One region of the Cupriavidus sp. P-10 genome, then DNA from elsewhere that is predicted to be linked to it. Evidence: predicted binding sites of a transcription regulator. Region 1 holds the regulator's gene; the other holds the start of a gene.

The links. Region 1 encodes FNR, which switches genes on or off when oxygen is low (the NO sensors DNR and NnrR bind a similar motif). Its sites were predicted from a motif close to TTGATNNNNATCAA; they were not measured.
Region 2: the regulator FNR is predicted to act here: its motif matches at 7,504-7,517, upstream of CTP10_RS33985 (universal stress protein).

Annotation. Positions count from the first base shown of each region.
Region 1 covers NZ_AP025170.1:2,177,271-2,186,984, forward strand. The annotation lists gene rluB (23S rRNA pseudouridine(2605) synthase RluB) at 1-597, opposite strand, end outside; gene scpB (SMC-Scp complex subunit ScpB) at 603-1,469, opposite strand; gene CTP10_RS10040 (urease accessory protein UreH domain-containing protein) at 2,020-2,778, opposite strand; gene fnr (fumarate/nitrate reduction transcriptional regulator Fnr) at 2,856-3,581, shown strand; gene CTP10_RS10050 (hypothetical protein) at 3,648-3,893, opposite strand; gene CTP10_RS10055 (FixH family protein) at 3,890-4,099, opposite strand; gene ccoG (cytochrome c oxidase accessory protein CcoG) at 4,135-5,607, opposite strand; gene ccoP (cytochrome-c oxidase, cbb3-type subunit III) at 5,657-6,574, opposite strand; gene CTP10_RS10070 (cbb3-type cytochrome oxidase subunit 3) at 6,577-6,744, opposite strand; gene ccoO (cytochrome-c oxidase, cbb3-type subunit II) at 6,748-7,443, opposite strand; gene ccoN (cytochrome-c oxidase, cbb3-type subunit I) at 7,462-8,910, opposite strand; gene ccoS (cbb3-type cytochrome oxidase assembly protein CcoS) at 9,075-9,221, opposite strand; gene CTP10_RS10090 (heavy metal translocating P-type ATPase) at 9,229-9,714, opposite strand, start outside.
Region 2 covers NZ_AP025172.1:860,522-870,235, forward strand. The annotation lists gene CTP10_RS33955 (universal stress protein) at 215-670, shown strand; gene CTP10_RS33960 (zinc-dependent alcohol dehydrogenase family protein) at 678-1,679, shown strand; gene CTP10_RS33965 (universal stress protein) at 2,792-3,625, shown strand; gene CTP10_RS33970 (universal stress protein) at 3,861-4,700, shown strand; gene CTP10_RS33975 (DUF3307 domain-containing protein) at 4,886-5,248, opposite strand; gene CTP10_RS33980 (DoxX family membrane protein) at 6,304-6,726, shown strand; gene CTP10_RS33985 (universal stress protein) at 7,581-8,423, shown strand; partial or broken gene CTP10_RS33990 (IS110 family transposase) at 8,683-9,695, shown strand.

The DNA.
Region 1 (9,714 bases):
GCTGGACGCGGCCTTGTCGGCGCCGCCGCCCTGGCCCTTGCGCTGGCCTTGCGGCCTGGCACCATCCTTGCGGCGGCCCTGCGGCTGGCGGCCGGCAGCGCCCTGCCCCTCGACCGGCGCGGCAGGCTTGACGCCACGCGGGCTGGGCTTACGCTTGCGGCCCGCCTGTTCACCCTTGTCTGCCTTCTCGGCTCTTTCGGCCTTCTCGGTCCTTTCAGCCCGTTCAGCCCGCTCAGCCTTGTGCGCCTTGTCCACCGGAGCCTGCACCGGCTGGCCGCCATCGCCCTGCGCCGGCTTGCGCTTGCCGCGGCCACGCTGGGCACCGCGCCCGCCGGCCGCCGCCGGCGCGGCGGTCGCTTCCGCGGCCTCGCCGGGCGTACCGACCTCGGCGCCTTCGGCGCGACCGGCATCGCGGTCTTGCGCCGCCTGGCGGCGGGACGCCACCAGGTTCCTCAGCCCGCGGCGCAGCCCCTTGCGGCGGGGCGCGGCTTCGCTGCCCGATCCGGGTTCTGCGGCGCCGGAATCGGCGGGTGCGCCCGCGTTGCGGGCGTCTTGCTCAACGGAATCAGACAAGGTATTCACTATCGGATGTTGCATGTTGTTCAGTTCGGCACGCGCTCGTCGTGCTCGCTCGGGTGCGGCGGGGCGCTGTCTTCCAACAGCTCTCCCCGCGCCCCGTCCGGATCGGATTCGGCCGGGTCGGCAGGTTCGTTCGGTTCGCCTTCGGCGCCCATTTCCTCAGCCCCATGCTGGTGCGGCTGCAGGTCGAATCCGTTGGCGATTTCGCCGTTTGTGGATGCCTGGCCGGCGTCCGTGACTTCGGGCTCGCCGGCGGCGGATGCTTCGCCCCCCGCCGGCTCGGCAAACGCCTCTTCATCGGCGCTACCGTGCTTGCCTGCCGCCAGCGCCTCGAAATCGATGGCCTGCTGATCCAGCAGCGTTGCCTGCGCCTGCGCCTGGGCATCTTCAAGCGGCGGCAACTCGTCCAGCGTGCGCAGCCCGAGGTCGTCCAGGAAGGCCTTGGTGGTGGCATACAGGGCCGGCCGGCCCGGCACGTCGCGGTGGCCGATCACCTCGATCCAGCTACGGTCTTCCAGCTTCTTAATGACTTCCGTACTAACCGTCACGCCGCGGATTTCCTCGATATCGCCGCGCGTCACCGGCTGGCGATAAGCGATGATCGCCAGCGTCTCCATCACGGCGCGCGAATATTTCGGCGGCTTTTCAGGATTCAGGCGGTCGAGGTATTCGCGCATTTCGGGGCGGCTCTGGAAGCGCCAGCCGCTGGCCAGCGACACTAGCTCCACGCCGCGCGGGCGCCAGTCCTGGCGCAACTCCTCCAGCAGCACGCGGACGGTGTCCGCGCCGACATCGTCGGCGAACAGCCGTCGCAGATCATTGACGCGCAAAGGTTCCTGCGCGCAGATCAGCGCCGTCTCGAGGACGATCTTCGCCTCTTGGGTATTCATGTTGATGGTGTGCAGCCTGTCTTTGCACCTGCTCCCGGACGGATCCGGGGCACCGGAGATTTTGGATACAGCGACGCCAATGCCATCGCCATCTCATTGCGCAGCTCACCCGGATACCTGCTGCATCCAAGCCGTGCACTTCCATTCTTTGCATCGAGTTGCCGGGTCACTCCGGCAGGAGATCGTTCGCATGCCGCCATGGGCCGGTCAGCGAACCTCTTGCGTGGCACATCCGAAAACCGGACGCTGCTGTCGGCGAACTGAACGCCTCGGACGCAAGAAAAACGGGTATCGGGAGCAAGGCCGGCATCTCCAACACCGCAGTGCCAGCCGGGCTTTGATCTTTTGAACCGGATGGACCGCGGGCCGGGCCGGGCATCGAACCACCAACGCTTCCCGCCGCCGTGGGCGTGCCTTCTGGTAGGAAGGCCGCTTGGCGCTGCTCGCCGTTGCTTACAAAACACCGCGCGATACCGCAATGTTGGCGATTGTATGGCATTCCCGCCCTTGCCCGCAACCATCATTCGCTGCGCCGCGCGCCCCATGCGCCTCAAAAGACCAGGCAGAAACCCTGCTCTGCCAGCGAATGTGGCAGCAACACCGCGCGCGCCAGGCCAAGGGCCCCGAACGCCATGACCGCCACGCCCGCGCCCACCCGCACCGCGCGCCGCCGCGACAGGCTGCGCAGGTAGCCGGACAGCCCCGACAGCACCAGCAGGTTGGGCAGCGTGCCGACGCCGAACACGCCCATCACCAGTGCGCCGGAACCGGCATTGCCGGCGAGCAGCGCAAGCGTCAGCGCACCATAGACCATGCCGCACGGCACCAGCCCCCAGGCCAGTCCAACCCCGTAGCGCCTGGCAAGGCCCCCATGCGCACGCACGAACGCGGGCATGTTGCCGCCTAGCCGGCCCAACTGCCGCGCCACGCCACTGCCAGCCCGCGCCGCCAGCCGCTCCAGCCATGCCACGGTAAAGGCATTGCCGCGCAGCAGGCGCCAGCCCGACCACAGCAGCATGGCGCTGCCGGCACCGAACAGCCAGCGCTGCAACGGCAGGTAATCCTGCTTCCACGCGCCGGCGCCGATCGCGCCCAGCAGCGCGCCTAGCATCATGTAGGTCGAAATCCTGCCCAGGTGCATTGCCAGCAACTCGCCGACCCAGGCAGCACGGCTGCGCACGAAGGTCATGGCCGCAACGCTGCCACGTGGTTGTTCGACTGCCAGCGCGATGCCGCCACACATTGCTGCACAGTGCACGCCGCCCAGCAATGCCAGCATAAAAACGCTAATTAGCACACCAAATGTCAAATCTGGCTCCCTGCCGCATCACATCGCACGGTAAAATGTCCTGATCGCGCCCTCGCATCCAATCTTGCAGGTTCCAATTGCTTACCTCCATTCCAATCACCGAAATGTCGCCCCGTTGCTCCACATGCGCGATGGGGCAACTGTGCCTTCCGGTTGGCATGTCCCAGCAAGACCTTACCAAGATGGACACGCTGGTGCAGGAACGCATCCGGGTCCATAAGGGTGAGACCTTGTATCGCATGGGCGATCCCCTCACCGCGGTTTATGCCGTTCGCTTCGGCACGCTCAAGACGCACGTCACGACCGAAGACGGCCGTTCACAGATTACCGGTTTCCATCTGCCAGGCGAGATCGTCGGACTCGACGGCCTGGGGGAAATGCAGCATGCCTCTGACGCGACCGCGCTGGAAGATACCGAAGTCTGCGTAGTCCGCCTTGGTGACCTCCAGACCCTGTCCGCAGACCTGCCTTCGCTGCAGCACCAGTTCCTGCGGCTGATGGGCAAGGAAATCACGCACGACCAGCTGATGCTGGTGACACTCGGCTCGATGCGCGCCGAAGAGCGCCTGGCCGCGTTCCTGATCAACCTGTCGGAGCGCCTTTCGGCACGCGGGTACTCGTCGACCGAATTCGTGATGCGCATGAGCCGCGAGGAAATCGGCAGCTACCTGGGCCTGAAACTGGAAACCGTCAGCCGCCTGTTCTCGCGCTTCGCTGAAGCCGGCCTGATCCAGATTCGCCAGCGCCACGTGAAGCTGGTGGATCTCGCCGGCATCAAGCAGCTCTACAGCCGTAGCTGCTGACCCTTCCCCACGCCACACCACACCGCATTGCGCTTGCGCCGCACAGGGCGGCGCAAGCATCGCCCTTCACTCCAGCTCGTCGGTATCGCTAAGCCGCGTCGGCATCGTGTACAGCGTCAGGCCGCTGGACAGCGCGCAGAATATCCACGCCAGCAGGAAGCTCATCGTATAGATCGATTCGCGCGACGCCTCGATCGGATGCCCGAAGAACTTCAGGTCACCGGGATCCACGACCGAGAACACCGTCGCGGTGGCGAAGCCCGCCATCAGGAACCCCGGCCACAAGACCCACATCAGCCAGCGCAACCTCATGGCTGCCTCGCTGCGCTCGGCTGAGGCCGCACTGCCTCCGCCTTCTCGACCACCAGTCCATGACGCGCCGCGCCCTGCACCGGCATGTCAGGATGCGACGACGCAAGCCAGATGGTGACGCCGCACGCCACCATCGCGACCAGCGGGCCGCTCATCAACAGCCACGGCCACGGCTCCTTCCACCACGGATTGCCTTGCTGATTCATCATGCCCCCTTAAGTTCTGCACCGAGCGCCTGGCGTCACAGGTCGCGCGGCACGATAAAGCTGGTGGTTTGCCGGATCTCGGCGCTGCCCCGCTCAGTTGCTTCGCTGGTCACCGTCACGCGGATCTTGTGCGTGCCTTGCGCGGCGTATTCGATCGGCACGCGTATGCGGATCGGCAACAGCCGGTTCGACGTCGGCGCCAGCGACTCGGCCTGCTTGTCGTATTCGACCGTCAGGTTTTTCAACTCGTCGCTGTCGGCTCGCACGCTGATGTGCATCGGCCCTTCAGTCGTGTTGATCAGCTGCAGGCGATAGACGTTCTCGATCCAGCGGCCCTCGACTTCCCGGCCCAACGCGCCGCGGTCGCGGATGATGTCCACCTTCAGCGGCGTGCGCAGCGCGATCGAAGCGACGAAGCCCGCAAGCAGCGCAACCCACACCACCGAATAGATGATGACACGCGGGCGCATCAAGCGCTTGCGCGACGCTGCCGCCGACAGCGCCTTGCGCATGGCATTTTCCGACGTGTACCGGATCAGGCCGCGCGGATAGGACATCTTGTCCATGACCTGGTCGCAGGCGTCGATGCAGGCACCGCAGCCGATGCATTCATACTGCAGGCCGTCGCGGATGTCGATGCCGGTCGGGCACACCTGGACGCAAATGCTGCAGTTGACGCAATCGCCCAGGCCCGCCTGGCGATGATCGGTCTTGCGCGAACGGCTGCCACGCGGCTCGCCCCGGCCGATGTCGTAGGTAACGACATAGGTGTCGCGGTCGACCATCACGCTCTGGAAACGCGCGTACGGGCACATGTACTTGCATACCTGCTCGCGCATGAAGCCCGCGTTGCCCCAGGTGGCAAACGCGTAGAACAGCATCCAGAACGTCTGCCACGGGCCCAGCGACAAACTCGCCAGCTCGCCGCCAAGTTCACGAATCGGCGCGAAGTAGCCGATGAAGGTGAACCCAGTCCACAGGGCGATCAGTACCCACAGGAAGTGCTTGGTGGCCTTGAGGCGCAGCTTGCGCAGGCTCCAGGGATCGCCATCCAGGCGGATGCGCGCGATCCGGTCGCCCTCGATCCGCCGCTCGATCCACATGAATATCTCGGTATAGACCGTCTGTGGACAGGCATAGCCGCAAAACAGCCGCCCGGCAATTGCCGTGAACAAGAACAGCGCCAGCGCCGAAATGACCAGCAGCACGGCGAGGTAGATGACATCCTGCGGCCACAGCACCAGCCCGAAGATATAGAACTTGCGTTCGCCAAGGTCGAACAGCACGGCCTGGCGTCCGTTCCACTGGAGCCAGGGCGTGCCGTAGTAAATCAGCTGGGTGAAGAGGACCAGCCAGACACGCCAACTGGAGAATGCGCCCGTGACCGAGCGCGGATAGATCTTGCGGCGGACCTCGTACAGTGTTTCATCCGAGGTCTCGGCAGGCGCAGCGGCCGACCGCTGGGGGTCGGCCGCCCGGGCCACTTCTTCGGTCCCGGGTGCGTTCATGGATGGTTTCTCCTGCGGGCGGCCCGCGCCCGCGCAGATGAGTCGCCTGTCATTGGCCGGCACCCCCGCCGGTATTGGACAGGCCCCAGACATAAGCCGTCAGCATGCGGATCCGCTCTGGCGTCAGGATCTCTTCATGTGCCGGCATATGGTTGTTGTGCCCCTTCAGGATCGCGTCGACGATGCTGCCTTCCGAACTGCCATACAGCCACACGTTGTCGGAGAGGTTCGGCGCGCCCAGTGCCTGGTTGCCCTTGCCGCCGGCACCGTGGCAAGCCGCGCACGTCGACTTGAAGGTGCTCTCGCCACGCGAGGCGCGGATGGGGTCCGATGAAAGTCCCGACAGCGCGCGGACATACTGTGCCACGTCGCCTGCCAGCTTGCCGTCGATGGTGGATGCGAACGGCGGCATCACACCATTCCGGCCCTTGGAAATTGTCTGCTGGATGGTTTCGGGTTCGCCGCCATACAGCCAGTCACCGTCGGTCAGGTTGGGGAACCCGCGGCTGCCGCGCGCATCCGAACCATGACATTGCGCGCAGTAGTTAAGGAAAAGACGCTGGCCGATCTCGCGCGCCTGCGGATCGCCCGCCACCTGCTTGACGTCCATCTTCAGGTACTTGGCGTAGATCTCGTTCTGCATCTTCTCCTGCGCGGCACGGTGCGCCGCCAGTTCGTCTTGCGTCGAGAACTTCAGCACGCCGGCGTAGGAACCCAGGCCCGGATACAACACCAGGTAGACCAGCCCGAAGATGCAGGTCAGCAGGAACATCCACATCCACCATCGCGGCAGCGGGTTATTCAGTTCGCGCAGGTCGCCGTCCCAAACGTGGCCGGTGTCGCCGCCAGCGTTGGCGGTCTTGGTGATCTTGCGTTGCGAGAACAGCAGCCAGACACACCAGACGATGCCCACGAGCGCGATCGCGGCAATGTAGTAACTCCAGTAATCGGAAAAGAAATCGCTCATGGCTAGGTGTTCCGGCTCGATGTTGTCGTGGTTTCGTCAGGCAGCGCGAACGGCAGCATGGCGGATTCCCGGTTGGCGTTCCGCCGGCCGGCCGACCAGGCCCACCAGCAAATCCCGAGGAAGACGACCATCGACACGACGGTCGCAATTGCGGTGATCATGGCTGCCATGGCTTACTCCTTGGCCGGTGCGGCCGCTTCCGCGGCGGGTGCCGCCGGCGTAGCCGTTGCAGCAGTGTCCACGCGCACGTTGCGGCGGTTGGTGCCCAGCGCCTGGAGATAAGCCACCAGCGCATCTTCCTCGGTCTTGCCCTTGAGTTCGTCCGGCGCCTTGGCGATATCGGCGTCGGTGTATGGCACCCCAAGCCTTACCAGTGCCCGCATGCGAGCCTGGATATCGTTGGTCGGCAATGCAGCCTTCTCCAGCCACGGGTAGGAAGGCATCACCGACTCGGGCACCACGTCGCGCGGATTGCGCAAGTGGATACGCTGCCAGTCGTCCGAATAGCGGCCGCCGACGCGCGCCAGGTCGGGGCCGGTACGCTTCGAGCCCCACAGGAACGGGTGGTCGTAGACCGACTCGCCCGCGGTCGAGAAGTGGCCGTAGCGCTCGGTTTCGGCCTGCAGCGTACGCACCTGCTGCGAGTGGCAGCCGACGCAGCCTTCACGGATGTAGACATCGCGGCCCATCAGCCGCAGCGGCGAATACGGCGTGATACCCGGATCCGGCTTGGTGGTGGAGTGCTGGAAGAACAGCGGCACGATCTGCACCAGACCCGCGATGCTGACCACGAGGATCGTGCAGATGATCAGCCAGCCGATGTTCTTCTCCAGCGTTTCGTGGGAAAAGAATCTTTGTTTTTCCGACATCTTTCTATCCTGGAATGATCAGTGTGCGGAGGCAGGGATGCTGGCCGGGATCGGCGCATCCACGGCACGCTTGCCGACGATGGTCTTGGCGACGTTGTAGGCCATCAGCAGCATGCCGGACAGGAAGCAGATGCCACCCAGCAGACGGATCAGGTAGAACGGATACTTGGCCTTGACCGCCTCGACGAAGGCATAGGTCAGCGTGCCGTCGGGTTGCGTGGCGCGCCACATCAGACCTTCCATCACGCCGGCGATCCACATCGAGGCGATATACAGCACCACGCCGATGGTCGCGATCCAGAAGTGCCATTCGATCAGGCGCACGCTGTACATCTGCTTCTCGCCGAACAGTCGCGGGATCAGGTAATAGAGGGAACCGATGGAGATCATCGCGACCCAACCCAGCGCGCCGGAGTGCACATGGCCAATGGTCCAGTCGGTGTAGTGCGACAGCGCGTTGACGGTCTTGATCGACATCATCGAGCCTTCGAACGTGGCCATGCCGTAGAACGACAGCGCCACCACCAGGAACTTCAGGATCGGATCCGTGCGCAGCTTGTGCCAGGCGCCCGACAGGGTCATGATGCCGTTGATCATCCCACCCCACGAAGGCGCCAGCAGGATCAGCGAGAACACCATGCCGAGCGACTGCGCCCAGTCCGGCAGCGCGGTGTACTGCAGATGGTGCGGGCCGGCCCACATGTAGGTGAAGTTGAGCGCCCAGAAGTGAACGATGGACAGGCGGTAGGAATAGATCGGACGCTCGGCCTGCTTGGGAATGAAGTAGTACATCATCCCCAGGAAGCTGGTGGTCAGGAAGAAGCCCACCGCGTTATGGCCGTACCACCACTGGATCATCGCATCCTGCACGCCGGCATAGGCCGAGTAGGACTTCCACAGCGACACCGGCATCTCGATATTGTTGACGATGTGCAGCAGCGCGATGGTCAGGATGTAGGCACCGAAGAACCAGTTGGCGACGTAGATATGCCGCGTCTTGCGCTTGACGATGGTGCCGAAGAACACGACCGCGTAGGCCACCCAGACCGCGGTGATCAACAGGTCGATCGGCCACTCGAGCTCGGCGTATTCCTTCGACGAGGTGATGCCCAGCGGCAGCGTGATGGCCGCGGCGACGATGACCAGTTGCCAGCCCCAGAACGTGAACGCAGCCAGCGGGCCGCAGAACAGGCGAGCCTGGCAGGTCCGCTGGACCACGTAGTACGAGGTCGCGAACAGCGCGCTGCCGCCGAAGGCGAAGATCACCGCATTGGTATGCAGCGGCCGCAGGCGGCCGAACGACAGCCAGGGCGTGTTGAAGTTAAGTTCAGGCCAGATCAGCTGTGCTGCCAGCAGCACGCCGACGGCCATGCCGACGATCCCCCAGACTACCGTCATGACAGCGAACTGTCTTACGACGCCGTAATTGAAGGTGTCGACGCGTGAAGACGCGGCAGTGACATCCATTCAGACCCCCAAAGCTTAGAGAAGAGAAAAAACCTACTGACGTTGTGACTTTAGAAAAACCCCAGCTTCGGTGCGTTGATCTTTATCAAGTCGCTGAGGACCGGCAATGAACCTCGTGGCGCGGCGCCGGTCCGAAGCCCACGGCGTGCCAGGACATGCGTGCATCAAGGCTTGTCGTTGTCCAGCAGGATCGATTCCGCGGGCCGGTCAAGGTCGTTGTACTGTCCCGCATGCAGCGCCCACCACAGCGCGGCCGCAATCACGACGACCAGCACCAGGCTCATCGGCACAAGCAGGTAAAGCGTTTCCATGAAGCTCCTAGGCTGACTTGCGGCCGGCGCTCAGCAAACGCCAGGCATTGGCCACCACCAGCAGCGACGACAGCGACATGCCGATGCCGGCCATCCACGCCGTCACCAGCCCGGTCGCCGCCAGCGGGATTGCCACCACGTTGTAGAGGAAGGACCAGCCCAGGTTCTGCCGCACCACGCGCCGCGCCTTGCGCGACACCGCCAGCGCGGTCGCGATCTCGTCGATGCCGCCGTGCGTGAGCACGGCATCCGCGCCGGCCTGGGCCAGCGGCGCGCCGCTGCCGATCGCGATCGAGACCTGCGCCTGCGCCAGCACCGGGGCGTCGTTGATGCCGTCGCCCACGGCCAGCACCACCGCCCCGCCCTGCTGCAGCCGCGCGACGTAGTCGCGCTTGCCTTCGGGAGTGACCTCGCCGGCGACGTGGGCGATGCCGAAGTGCTTTGCCCACCAGTGCACGGCCGCGGCGTTGTCGCCGGAGACGAGGTGGTAGCG
Region 2 (9,714 bases), on a different replicon from region 1:
CAACAGCAGTGCGCACCGTGGCTCCGCGCGGAGCAGATCTTGGGAAACGTCATGCAAAATCGCTCCAACGCGTTGCAACAGGCCTGCCCCCAACCCAGGATTTCATCGTCCCGCGTCCGGCGTAGAGCCATGTCAAAATTCACCATCACCATCTACTCTGATTAGAGCGAATCTTAAGATGGGACTTGGGTCGATCCTTCTCAGGAGACATCTCATGTATAGGCGCATCTTGCTTGCCGTGGACGGCAGCCGCTCCTCCGACCTGGCGCTCAGCCAGGCGATCGCCATCGGCCGGGCCACCAATGCCGAAGTCAAAGTGCTGTACGTGGTGGACGACAGCGACATCTATTTCGGGACGGGCTCTTTCGACCCGCACGAACTGGTCAGAAAACTGGTCTCTCATGGCCGCAAGGCATTGGATGCGGCCACTGCCCGCCTTAACGAAGCCGGTATCCGCTGCAACGCACAACTGGACGAGGAGCCGGTGGCCCCAGGCCGGATCTCGACGACCATCGTCAACGAAGCAAACACCTGGAATGCCGACATGATCGTTTTGGGGACCCATGGCCGGCGCGGCGTTAGGCGCGTGCTGATGGGCAGCGTGTCAGAAGGCGTCCTTGCGCAGACCACCAAGCCGGTGCTGCTGGTCCGTAGCGAGATCGAAGGCTGATTGCGCCATGCCGCCGACCATGCGAGCGATGCTGTTCGAGGGTGCGGGGCTGCCCTTGCGCCTGCTGGACGTCCCAGTGCCCGAGCCAGGGCCGGGCGAGGTCCGCATTACCGTGGCCGCCTGCGGCGTGTGCCGCACCGATCTGCATATCGCCGACGGCGACCTGCGCTATCCCAAGCCTGCGCTCATTCCGGGGCACGAGATCGTCGGCACGGTCGAATCGTGTGGCACCGGTGTCACCGCGTTCAGGCAGGGCGACCGTGTCGGCGTGCCATGGCTGGGCCATACCTGCGGACAGTGCAGCTACTGCGTGCGACATCACGAGAATCTTTGCGACGCGCCGCAGTTCACCGGCTACACGCGTGACGGCGGCTACGCGGAGTACGTGGTGGCCGACAGCCGCTACTGCTTCAGCATTCCCGCCGCCTATGACAACGAGCACGCCGCCCCACTGCTCTGTGCCGGCCTGATCGGCTACCGCACGCTGCGAATGGCGGGTGAAGCGCGCCGCATCGGCATCTACGGCTTTGGTGCGGCAGCCCACCTGGTGACGCAAATCGCCGTGGCGCAGGGCCGGGAGGTCTATGCCTTCACCCGCACGGGCGACAGCGCTGCCCAGCAGTTGGCACACCAGTCTGGCGCATGCTGGGCCGGCGCCAGCGACCTCGATGCACCGGTACCGCTGGACGCGGCACTGATCTTTGCCCCCGTGGGCGCGCTGGTGCCGCGTGCGCTGCGCGCCATCGACAAAGGCGGCATCGTCGTCTGCGGCGGCATCCATATGAGCGACATCCCGGCCATGCCCTACCAGTTGCTGTGGGAAGAGCGACGGCTGTGCTCCGTGGCCAACCTCACTCGGGCCGATGGCGACGCGTTGATGGCGATCGCGGCCCACACGCCGCTACAGACCCATATCACCACCTATCCGCTCGAACAGGCCAACGTTGCCTTGGTCGACCTGCGCGCGGGCCGCCTGGCCGGCGCCGCCGTCCTGACTATCCATCCCTGAGTCTTTTCCGCCGCCTGCAGCAGGGATGCCAGGGAGAACGCTTGATTTGGCTGAAGGCCGGCACGCAAGTGCCTAGCATGCACTCATGGTTTCGTGTGCTTGGACGACCCGACAAGATTTCAGCCGACAAGCTTTCAGGAGAGGAACAAAAACCGCCGGCGTCTCCCTTTTCGGGAGGCTTTCAACGGCGCTTACCGACCACATTGAGAATGCGTTCGCCCTCTCTGGTCAGGCGAAATTGCCTCCGATCAGGTCTCGAGGTCTCGAGCTGCGCCAGCTGGCGCTCAACGAGTGCACTGATGTCAGCGGGGTCCAACTCGCGGGTATGTTCCGAATCGCTGAGAATCATCAGCGCTGCGAGCTCGTGGGGGCTTAGCATCTCTGTCTCCCGCAGAGGTTGACGATTACGCGTGCGGCGCTGCATGACGGAGCCGCATGGGCCACGCGTTGCAGCAACCGAATTTTAGGGGCCACTATGTCGGGTCGTGGCCCTGACTGCGGATCTTTTGAGGTAGGTCAAATCGGCATACCGTTTGGCCAAGGTTAGGTCCTACCGCTCGCGAAAAGGAGGCTCGCGCTTGATGTACTGACGGCCCGGTCGACATAAGATTGCAGGCGAAGGGTGTTTACTAAACCACGTTTGTTCAGTTTCTGGTCTGCGCTGCCTGCCTACAGGTTGAGAAATAAGAGATTTGGCGCGGCGCAGCAGTCCGGCAAATCCGGATTGGGTGTGAGGACCGGCTGGTGCCGGTGGAGTGGCGCGCCGCTGAAGGCCCGCCGCTGGTAGCCGTCCAGCGCGAGCGCGGCTGGACGAGCTGCTGTTCGTGATCATCCTGGACTGACAGACCGATGCTGGCCATCCCCAGCGCAGGCTGGTTAAGCGAGATCGGCAGGCGCGTCATGCTCGCCTGGAATGGCAGCCGCGAATCCGCCCGGGCGATCCATGACGCCTCACGTCGATGAACGTCCCGGCGCTTTTCTCGCACTAGTCTTCTGCGCACAACAGGGCGATACCTCAGCCGTGCCGGCGCAGGCCACGCCCGTTGATCTGAAACAAGAGTCGATCTCGCCTGCCGCCTAGACTGATTTGTAGCTTCTGCGAGAGGGCGATCATGGCTTACGACAGCATCCTGGTGCATCTGGACAGCAATCCGCAGGCGCTGCAGCGGCTCGAAGTGGCGGGGCACATTGCCGCGGCTAACCAGTGCCCGCTGATCGGCATGTACGCCGGTTTCGTTCTCGATCCGGGCATCTACCTCACGGAGGGCGCGCAGCAATTTGTAGCGGACGACCTGGCCCGGCGCAACAAGGTCAGGGAAAACGTCCGGGTGCAGTTTCTTGCTGCGACTCAAGCACTGCCGGTGCGCGCCGAGTGGCGCGCGGCAGAGCGAGAGTCCGTGGTGACAGTGCTGCGCGAGGCTCGCGAGGCCGGACTGATCGTTGCCGGCCAGTACGACGCCGACAACACCGAAGGCCCGGTGGCTCGACAGCTGCTGGAATCGTTGCTGCTGGAGACCGGCCGTCCGACGCTGGTCGTGCCGTGCGCCGGCAAGTTTCCCACCGTTGGCACGCGGGTTATCGTCGCGTGGAATGGCAGCCGGGAGGCGGCGCGGGCGCTGCACGATGCTGTGCCGCTGATGGCCGGTGCCCAGGCGCACATTCTTTGCGCACACACTGCGGCCAAGGAGGCAAGAGCAGACGCCACCCCGGTCGGCCACGCCGCGCGTGTGCTGGAGCACCACGGCGTGGCCGTGGAAATCGAACACGGTCCCGGCGGTGCTGACCTGACCATCGGCGAGCTCCTGCTTTCGCGCGCGGCGGATTCTAATGCCGACCTGATCGTGATGGGGGCCTACGGATACGGTCGCATGCGCGAACTGGTGCTTGGCGGCGTCACGCGTACGCTTTTGGACTCCATGACGGTACCTGTGCTGTTCTCGCGCTGAAGCGAAGACAGCCCAGACTGGAACCGGTTACTGCCATGAAAGCGCTTCAACGGTCTCGCTATAGCGCCTGCCTGCAGCGATGCAGCGTCGGATTGCTTTTTTGCATCGTCTGCAGCGCTTGTGCCGGCGCGCCCAATTTTCTCCGCCCTCCCAAGCTGCGAGCGGACCAAGCCGTGCGGGCGAGCATCTCGGCGCGCGTTGTGCCGCATGCCCTTGCTCAGGCGGAGGCGCTCTGATGGACTACCGGACGATCGTTGTCGAGCTTGGGCCAGACGCCGGTTGCGTCGCCCGTATCCGCATGGCTGCGGACCTGGCTTCCTGCTTTGGGGCGCATATCATTGGTGCCAGCGCGACTGGCCTGCGCATCGATCCCGTGCGTGGCGCCGGCGACGATGCGGCGCGGTACGCAGAACTTGCGCGCCGCCGCCTGCTGAGCCAAATCGCGTCGTACCGGGAGTTACTGGGCAATACGTTGGCTGATGCCACACCCGCGATCACATTCTCGCATCATGTCGTGGCAGAGGAGACCGGCTGGGTCCTGGCACAGGAGGCGCGCGTGGCCGATATCGTCCTGCTCGCGCGGCCGGCCACCACAGGGGGAGTCGTGCCATCGCTTACGGCCGAGGTGGCCGAATATGTGCTGCTGAATGCGGGGCGGCCGGTGGTCGTCCTGCCTAACGAGGTCCGCCGCCTGCATGGCGGCCACGTGGTGATTGCATGGGACGGTCAGCGCGAGGCCGCTAGGGCGGTAGCCGATGCGATGCCCCTGCTCCTTCGCGCCAGACAGGTAACGATACTTGGAGTCTGGGACCGGGCCGGCAGGCCAGATGCGAAATCGGAGCCGGTCGCGGGGCTGCGTCATTACCTGCAGCGTCATGGCATCGTTGCTGCCGTGCGGACCGAGCAGACTTCCTTGCCCGTTGGTCCGGTTATCTGCGATGTGCTCGGGGAGCTTGCCGCGGACTTCCTGGTGGCGGGGGGCTATGGGCACTCCCGCATGCGGGAGCTTGTGATCGGCGGGACAACGCGGACGTTGATGCGCCACGCCGAAGTTCCTGTTTTGTTCTCACACTAACAGCAGGCCTCGCAGGCAACTGCAATGGTGCAACCGATAGCGTCAGGGCGCTAGATCGGCGGCGCCGCAAAGCTCCAACCTGCAGGTTCACCAGCGTCAGGCCGTACTCGAACTTACGGTTTAGATGGGCACTGGCGGTGCTCTGCACCGTTCGGCGCACGATGCTGTGGCAGGCGGCCGACGAATCAGTTCAGTCTCCCAGCGAGCCAGACCACGGCGAGGTAAGTCAGCACGTGCGCGTACTGGTCCACGCCAAATGCCCACCAGTACTGCGGCAAGTTTGGCGTCAAATTGGCGCGTCGGCCGAGGCGCACCTTCCAGTGGTCGACCATGTAGTGGACGACGGCGTCGAAGATCCCCAGCCCGAGCCAATGGGTTACACCAAAGCCGCCGAGCAGCACAGCAGTACACAGGCCATGTAGCCCCGCGTGGGCATAGCCACCCGGGCTCCGGAAGTCACCCTTGCCGGCCAGCATCCAGCTCGGCTGCCACAGAAAGTCGCACACGAGATGCTTGGTGAACAATGCGAATAGCAGCAGTAACGCCATGGCCCGCTCTCCACCCAACGCCATGCCAGACCGCACGCCGCAGTGACGGCACCGCGCTCTGGCTTTTCATTATCAATGAACAGTAAAGAGTAAGACCACCATAGCTGCCACTGAAATCGATGCTGGCAGCAACATGCGTGGCGCTATTCAGGCCCTCGACCCGGGAGAACGCTGTGTGTCCGTGACCGAAGCGCCATCTCTTTTTTTGCGGTGCACAAATTTTTTTTGGAACGATCCCAACTATGGACAGGTGGACGACTTTGAATTTGATGCCTGATTCGCACAAGCGCATGCCACCATTCTTGCTGTACGCCTTCTTAGGTCATCTTTCGCATGCTGTCGCGCTTTGCTGGGATGGCCAGACGCGGACCCCAAAGCAGGTTGCATGCGCTGTTCTTCGCGGTCTCGCTGTCGGCGACGCTCTAGTCATCGTCGACCTGGAACTTCCACGGCTAGGTTTGATCCGGGTTAACGCCTTCGACGAAGTGTTGCAGCAGGTACGCATACCATGAGACAAACCTGCACTGTAGTGCAGTGCATCGGTCGTGATTTAGAGTTCTGAGCGTTCGTACCCGGGAGCGTCGAAGCGGATCAAGACGCTGGTGGTCTTCGCCGGCCCGTGCAAAGCCCGCGTCCTCCCGATGGCGCCCATTGACGTTGATCAAAGGGCTGCGCCGGCTCGCTGCTATCTTGAAACGAAGCACCGCCTCACAAGGATTGCACCCCCGACCACTGCATACTATCCAACGGCCGTGTCGCGCCGAGGCATAGGCGGGAGGAAAGCAAGGTCGATGAGTTCCGGTCCGGTCATGTTCGGCGCTGGCTACGTCTCACCCGGGTGCAAGGTGGAAGGCCTCTGATGAGCCTGATCTACGTGGTTGTCTGGCTGGTCGCAGGCCCGCTTTGGTGGAAGCTGCTTCGGCACGTTTGAGACGGCATTGGCAAGGAAAAGAGCCGGACTCCTGATTGGGGGCTAGCTCCTGACACCAGCAATCCGTTCCCCATTTGGCCGATAAGCAACGCCTGCTGGCGCTGTTTGATTCCGGAGAATTATCATGGTCATGACCGCGATGTCGCTCGCGCCCACGATCGTTTCACGAACGTACTCTGTCGGTCGCGCACTTCTTGGCTCCCTTTTTTTACTTTCCGGACTCCTGAAGATTGGCAGCTTCGCGGCCTATTCTGCGTGGATTGCCAGCGCTGAGCTACCGACTCCGGTCTTGCTGTTGGTGCTAACCATCGTGATTGAAATTGGTGGTGGGCTAACCCTGATTTCGGGCTGGAACGCACGGTTGGGCGCGTTGCTTCTTGCACTGTTCCTGGTGCCCACGACCATCATCTTCCACGGCTTCTGGCGCGCCGATCCGGCAGACTTCCTGAATCAGCTTAACCACATTCTGAAGAATGTCTCAATCCTGGGCGGCATGTTGGTGATATTCGCCATTGAATCGTCGCGTGCGCAAGCAAGAGCCCCATAGCTGCTATGGTGATAAAATCTCGCAAAAGCCGGGGTGCAGCAGAGCGAACGGCTTGCAGGTCAGGAAGGCAGAAACCGCGTACGAGAGCTGTAGTACCAGCGAGTCATGGTGGCTCCATCGAGTTTGCGGCAGGTGGCCAAGCTTTTACAATTGGGATTCCAGTGCCTAAAGCTCTTCTACGTGCGTACGTACCGCACTCCCCCGGGGATCAGCACCGACTGGTCTGCGAGACCCAGACGCATTATGGGCCACGTTTATCTGAGGCTGCGCGAGTAACTGGGTGGCAAGGGACTTCCTCTCTGCACCCCTGAGGTCTCAAAATGCGAACCCTTCGGCGCGCAAGCGGCGCTGTGGCGTCCGCGGATTATCCGCGCAACATCGAACAGATCAGGGGGAAGCGCTCGACGAACCCTTGCAGAGCCGCGTTGTGAGGCTGTAGAGGCTGTCACCACTCCATCGGGTCGATGGATATCCCGTCGAACTGCGCATTGAACTGAAGCAACTGCCTATGCCTCACGCACGGGCTATGTCATTGCCTCGTCGACATGACACGCTTTCCCAGTGACGGCCATCTGGTGTCCTGGGCTGGCCCGTGTCCGCGGCTGTCGCGATGGCGTTGAGTATGCCGACCTTGTCCTCCTGGCGATCGCCGTCCATTTCGCTCCGAATTGCGCTGCTGCGGCATGAGTCAACCGGCTTAGCGACGCGTACTCCTTTCGGAGCACATCGCACTGAGCAAGCTACACAAGTCAACCAGCCATGTTTCGCGTACTGGCTTTGACGTTCGACAAGCCCTGTCTATGCCCAAGTTCTAGATTGAACATGCGGTCTGCAGCCGCTAGGAGGAAATGTCCATGGACTATGCCACGATCATGGTGCATCTGGATGCGAGCCGTCATGTGCACCAGCGTCTGCACCTCGCAACCCAGCTTGCTCTAGAGTTCCACGCTGCGCTGATTGGGCTGCTCGCTGCAGGTAACCCCGACCCGAAAGCAATTCGCTATTTTGCTGATGGCGAGCGATACCTTGCTTCGTATAAAGAATGGCACAGACAGATTGAAGATTGGGCCCGTCAGGCTTTCGAAGGTGCTACAAAAGGTACTGCGGTAACTGCCGAATGGCGGGCACCAGACTGGACCACGGTTTCCACGGTACAAGCCGATGCCCATCTTGCTGATCTGCTGATTCTCGGGCAACGAGATCCGGATGACGAAGAGGCCTTCGCAGAGGATCACTTCGTTGAATCCGTCGTTCTACACTGCGGCCGGCCTGTTCTTGTGGTCCCTTATGCAGGTAGATTCTCTAGTGTTGGCAAGAACGTTGTGGTGGCATGGAATGGCAGCCGAGAAGCGGCCCGTGCGATCCGCGACGCGCTGCCACTCCTTCGACGAGCGGATAATGTTCATATCGTTTCCTACCTGCAGCCGGGGGTATTGCGCGATCCGTGGCTATCGCCGGTGAAACATACGGTGGCCTGGCTTTCCCGTCATGGCGTGCAAGCAAGCCATGAGGAGCCAGTGGTAAACGGAGGCGGCGATGAGACCGGCAAGCTGTTGCTGTCGCTTGCAGCTGACCGTGATGTCGATCTCATTGTGATGGGTGCCTACGGGCATACCCGCCTCCGTGAAATCGTTTTGGGCGGCATGACGCGCACGCTCCTGGAGTCTATGACTGTGCCCGTATTGATGTCTCATTGAGCGGCTCCAGCCTGCCATCAAGCGGGGCGGCTCGAACAGGCACCTGCGTCGCACGATGCGAAGCTGGCGAAGATGCCAATTCACGGACCGGCCTTCTGCAATCTCGCCGAGGCCTCACGTCGGGTCGATCTGGCGCTTGCCGGGGTAATCGAATGGAAGGGACTTCCCCGTCCCGAGGTTGCGGCGGAAGCCGCCAGTTGGCACCGACGTGCCATGATGGCGTGTTGAAGCTGCATCACAACCAACGAAGGGGAAGTCCATGGCTATCGTTACCGTTGGAATTGATCTCGCCAAGAACGTATTCGCCATTCATGGCGTCGACGAGGCCGGCAAGGCCATGCTGGTCAAGCCGAAGGTCGCACGCGATCAGCTGGTGCCGTTGATTGCGCAGTTGCCGCCTTGCCTAATCGGCATGGAAGCTTGCTCCGGCGCGCATTACTGGGCGCGGCTGTTTCGCCAGCACGGACACACGGTCAAGCTGATGTCGCCGAGACTGGTGGCGCCTTACCGGATGTCCGGCAAACGCGGCAAGAATGACGCAGCCGACGCGATGGCCATCTGCGAGGCCGTGACGCGACCGAGCATGCGCTTTGTGCCGGTCAAGGACGAGCACCAGCAGGCAACCCTGAGCTTGCATCGAACCCGACAGGGATTTGTAGAAGAGCGGACAGCTACTTACAACCGCCTGCGGGGGTTGCTAGCCGAATTCGGTGTGGTATTGCCGCAGAAGCCGGAGCGACTGCGCAAGGAGATCGGCCCCATCTGGAAGCCTTGCCCGGCTGGGCGAGTCGATGCATCCAGGACCTGCTGAACCATGCGGGCAGGCTGGAAGAGAAGCTGGACGAGTATGATCAAGCTATCAGCGAGATTGCCCGTGAAGACGAACGCAGCAAGCGCCTGATGCAGCTGCGCGGGGTCGGGCCGACTACGGCTAGTGCCCTGGCGGCAAGCATCGGGGCGGGACACGACTTCAGAAACGGCCGCCAATTGGCGGCTTGGATAGGGTTGACGCCGGGACAGCACAGCAGCGGTGGCAAACAGCGCTTGGGCAGCATCACCAGAGCCGGAGACGCTTACTTGCGTACGCTGCTGGTACTCGGAGCTCGCGCGGTCATGGCAAATCTGGGCGACAAGCAGGATCGATATAGCCGCTGGGTAAGAGACCTGATAGAACGCCGCGGTTACTGGCGAGCAGCCGTCGCCATTGCAGCTAAGAACGCGAGAATGGCGTGGGCCATGCTGAAATATGGCGATGCCTTCAAACATGCGTAAGCGCAGATAACTCGATCAA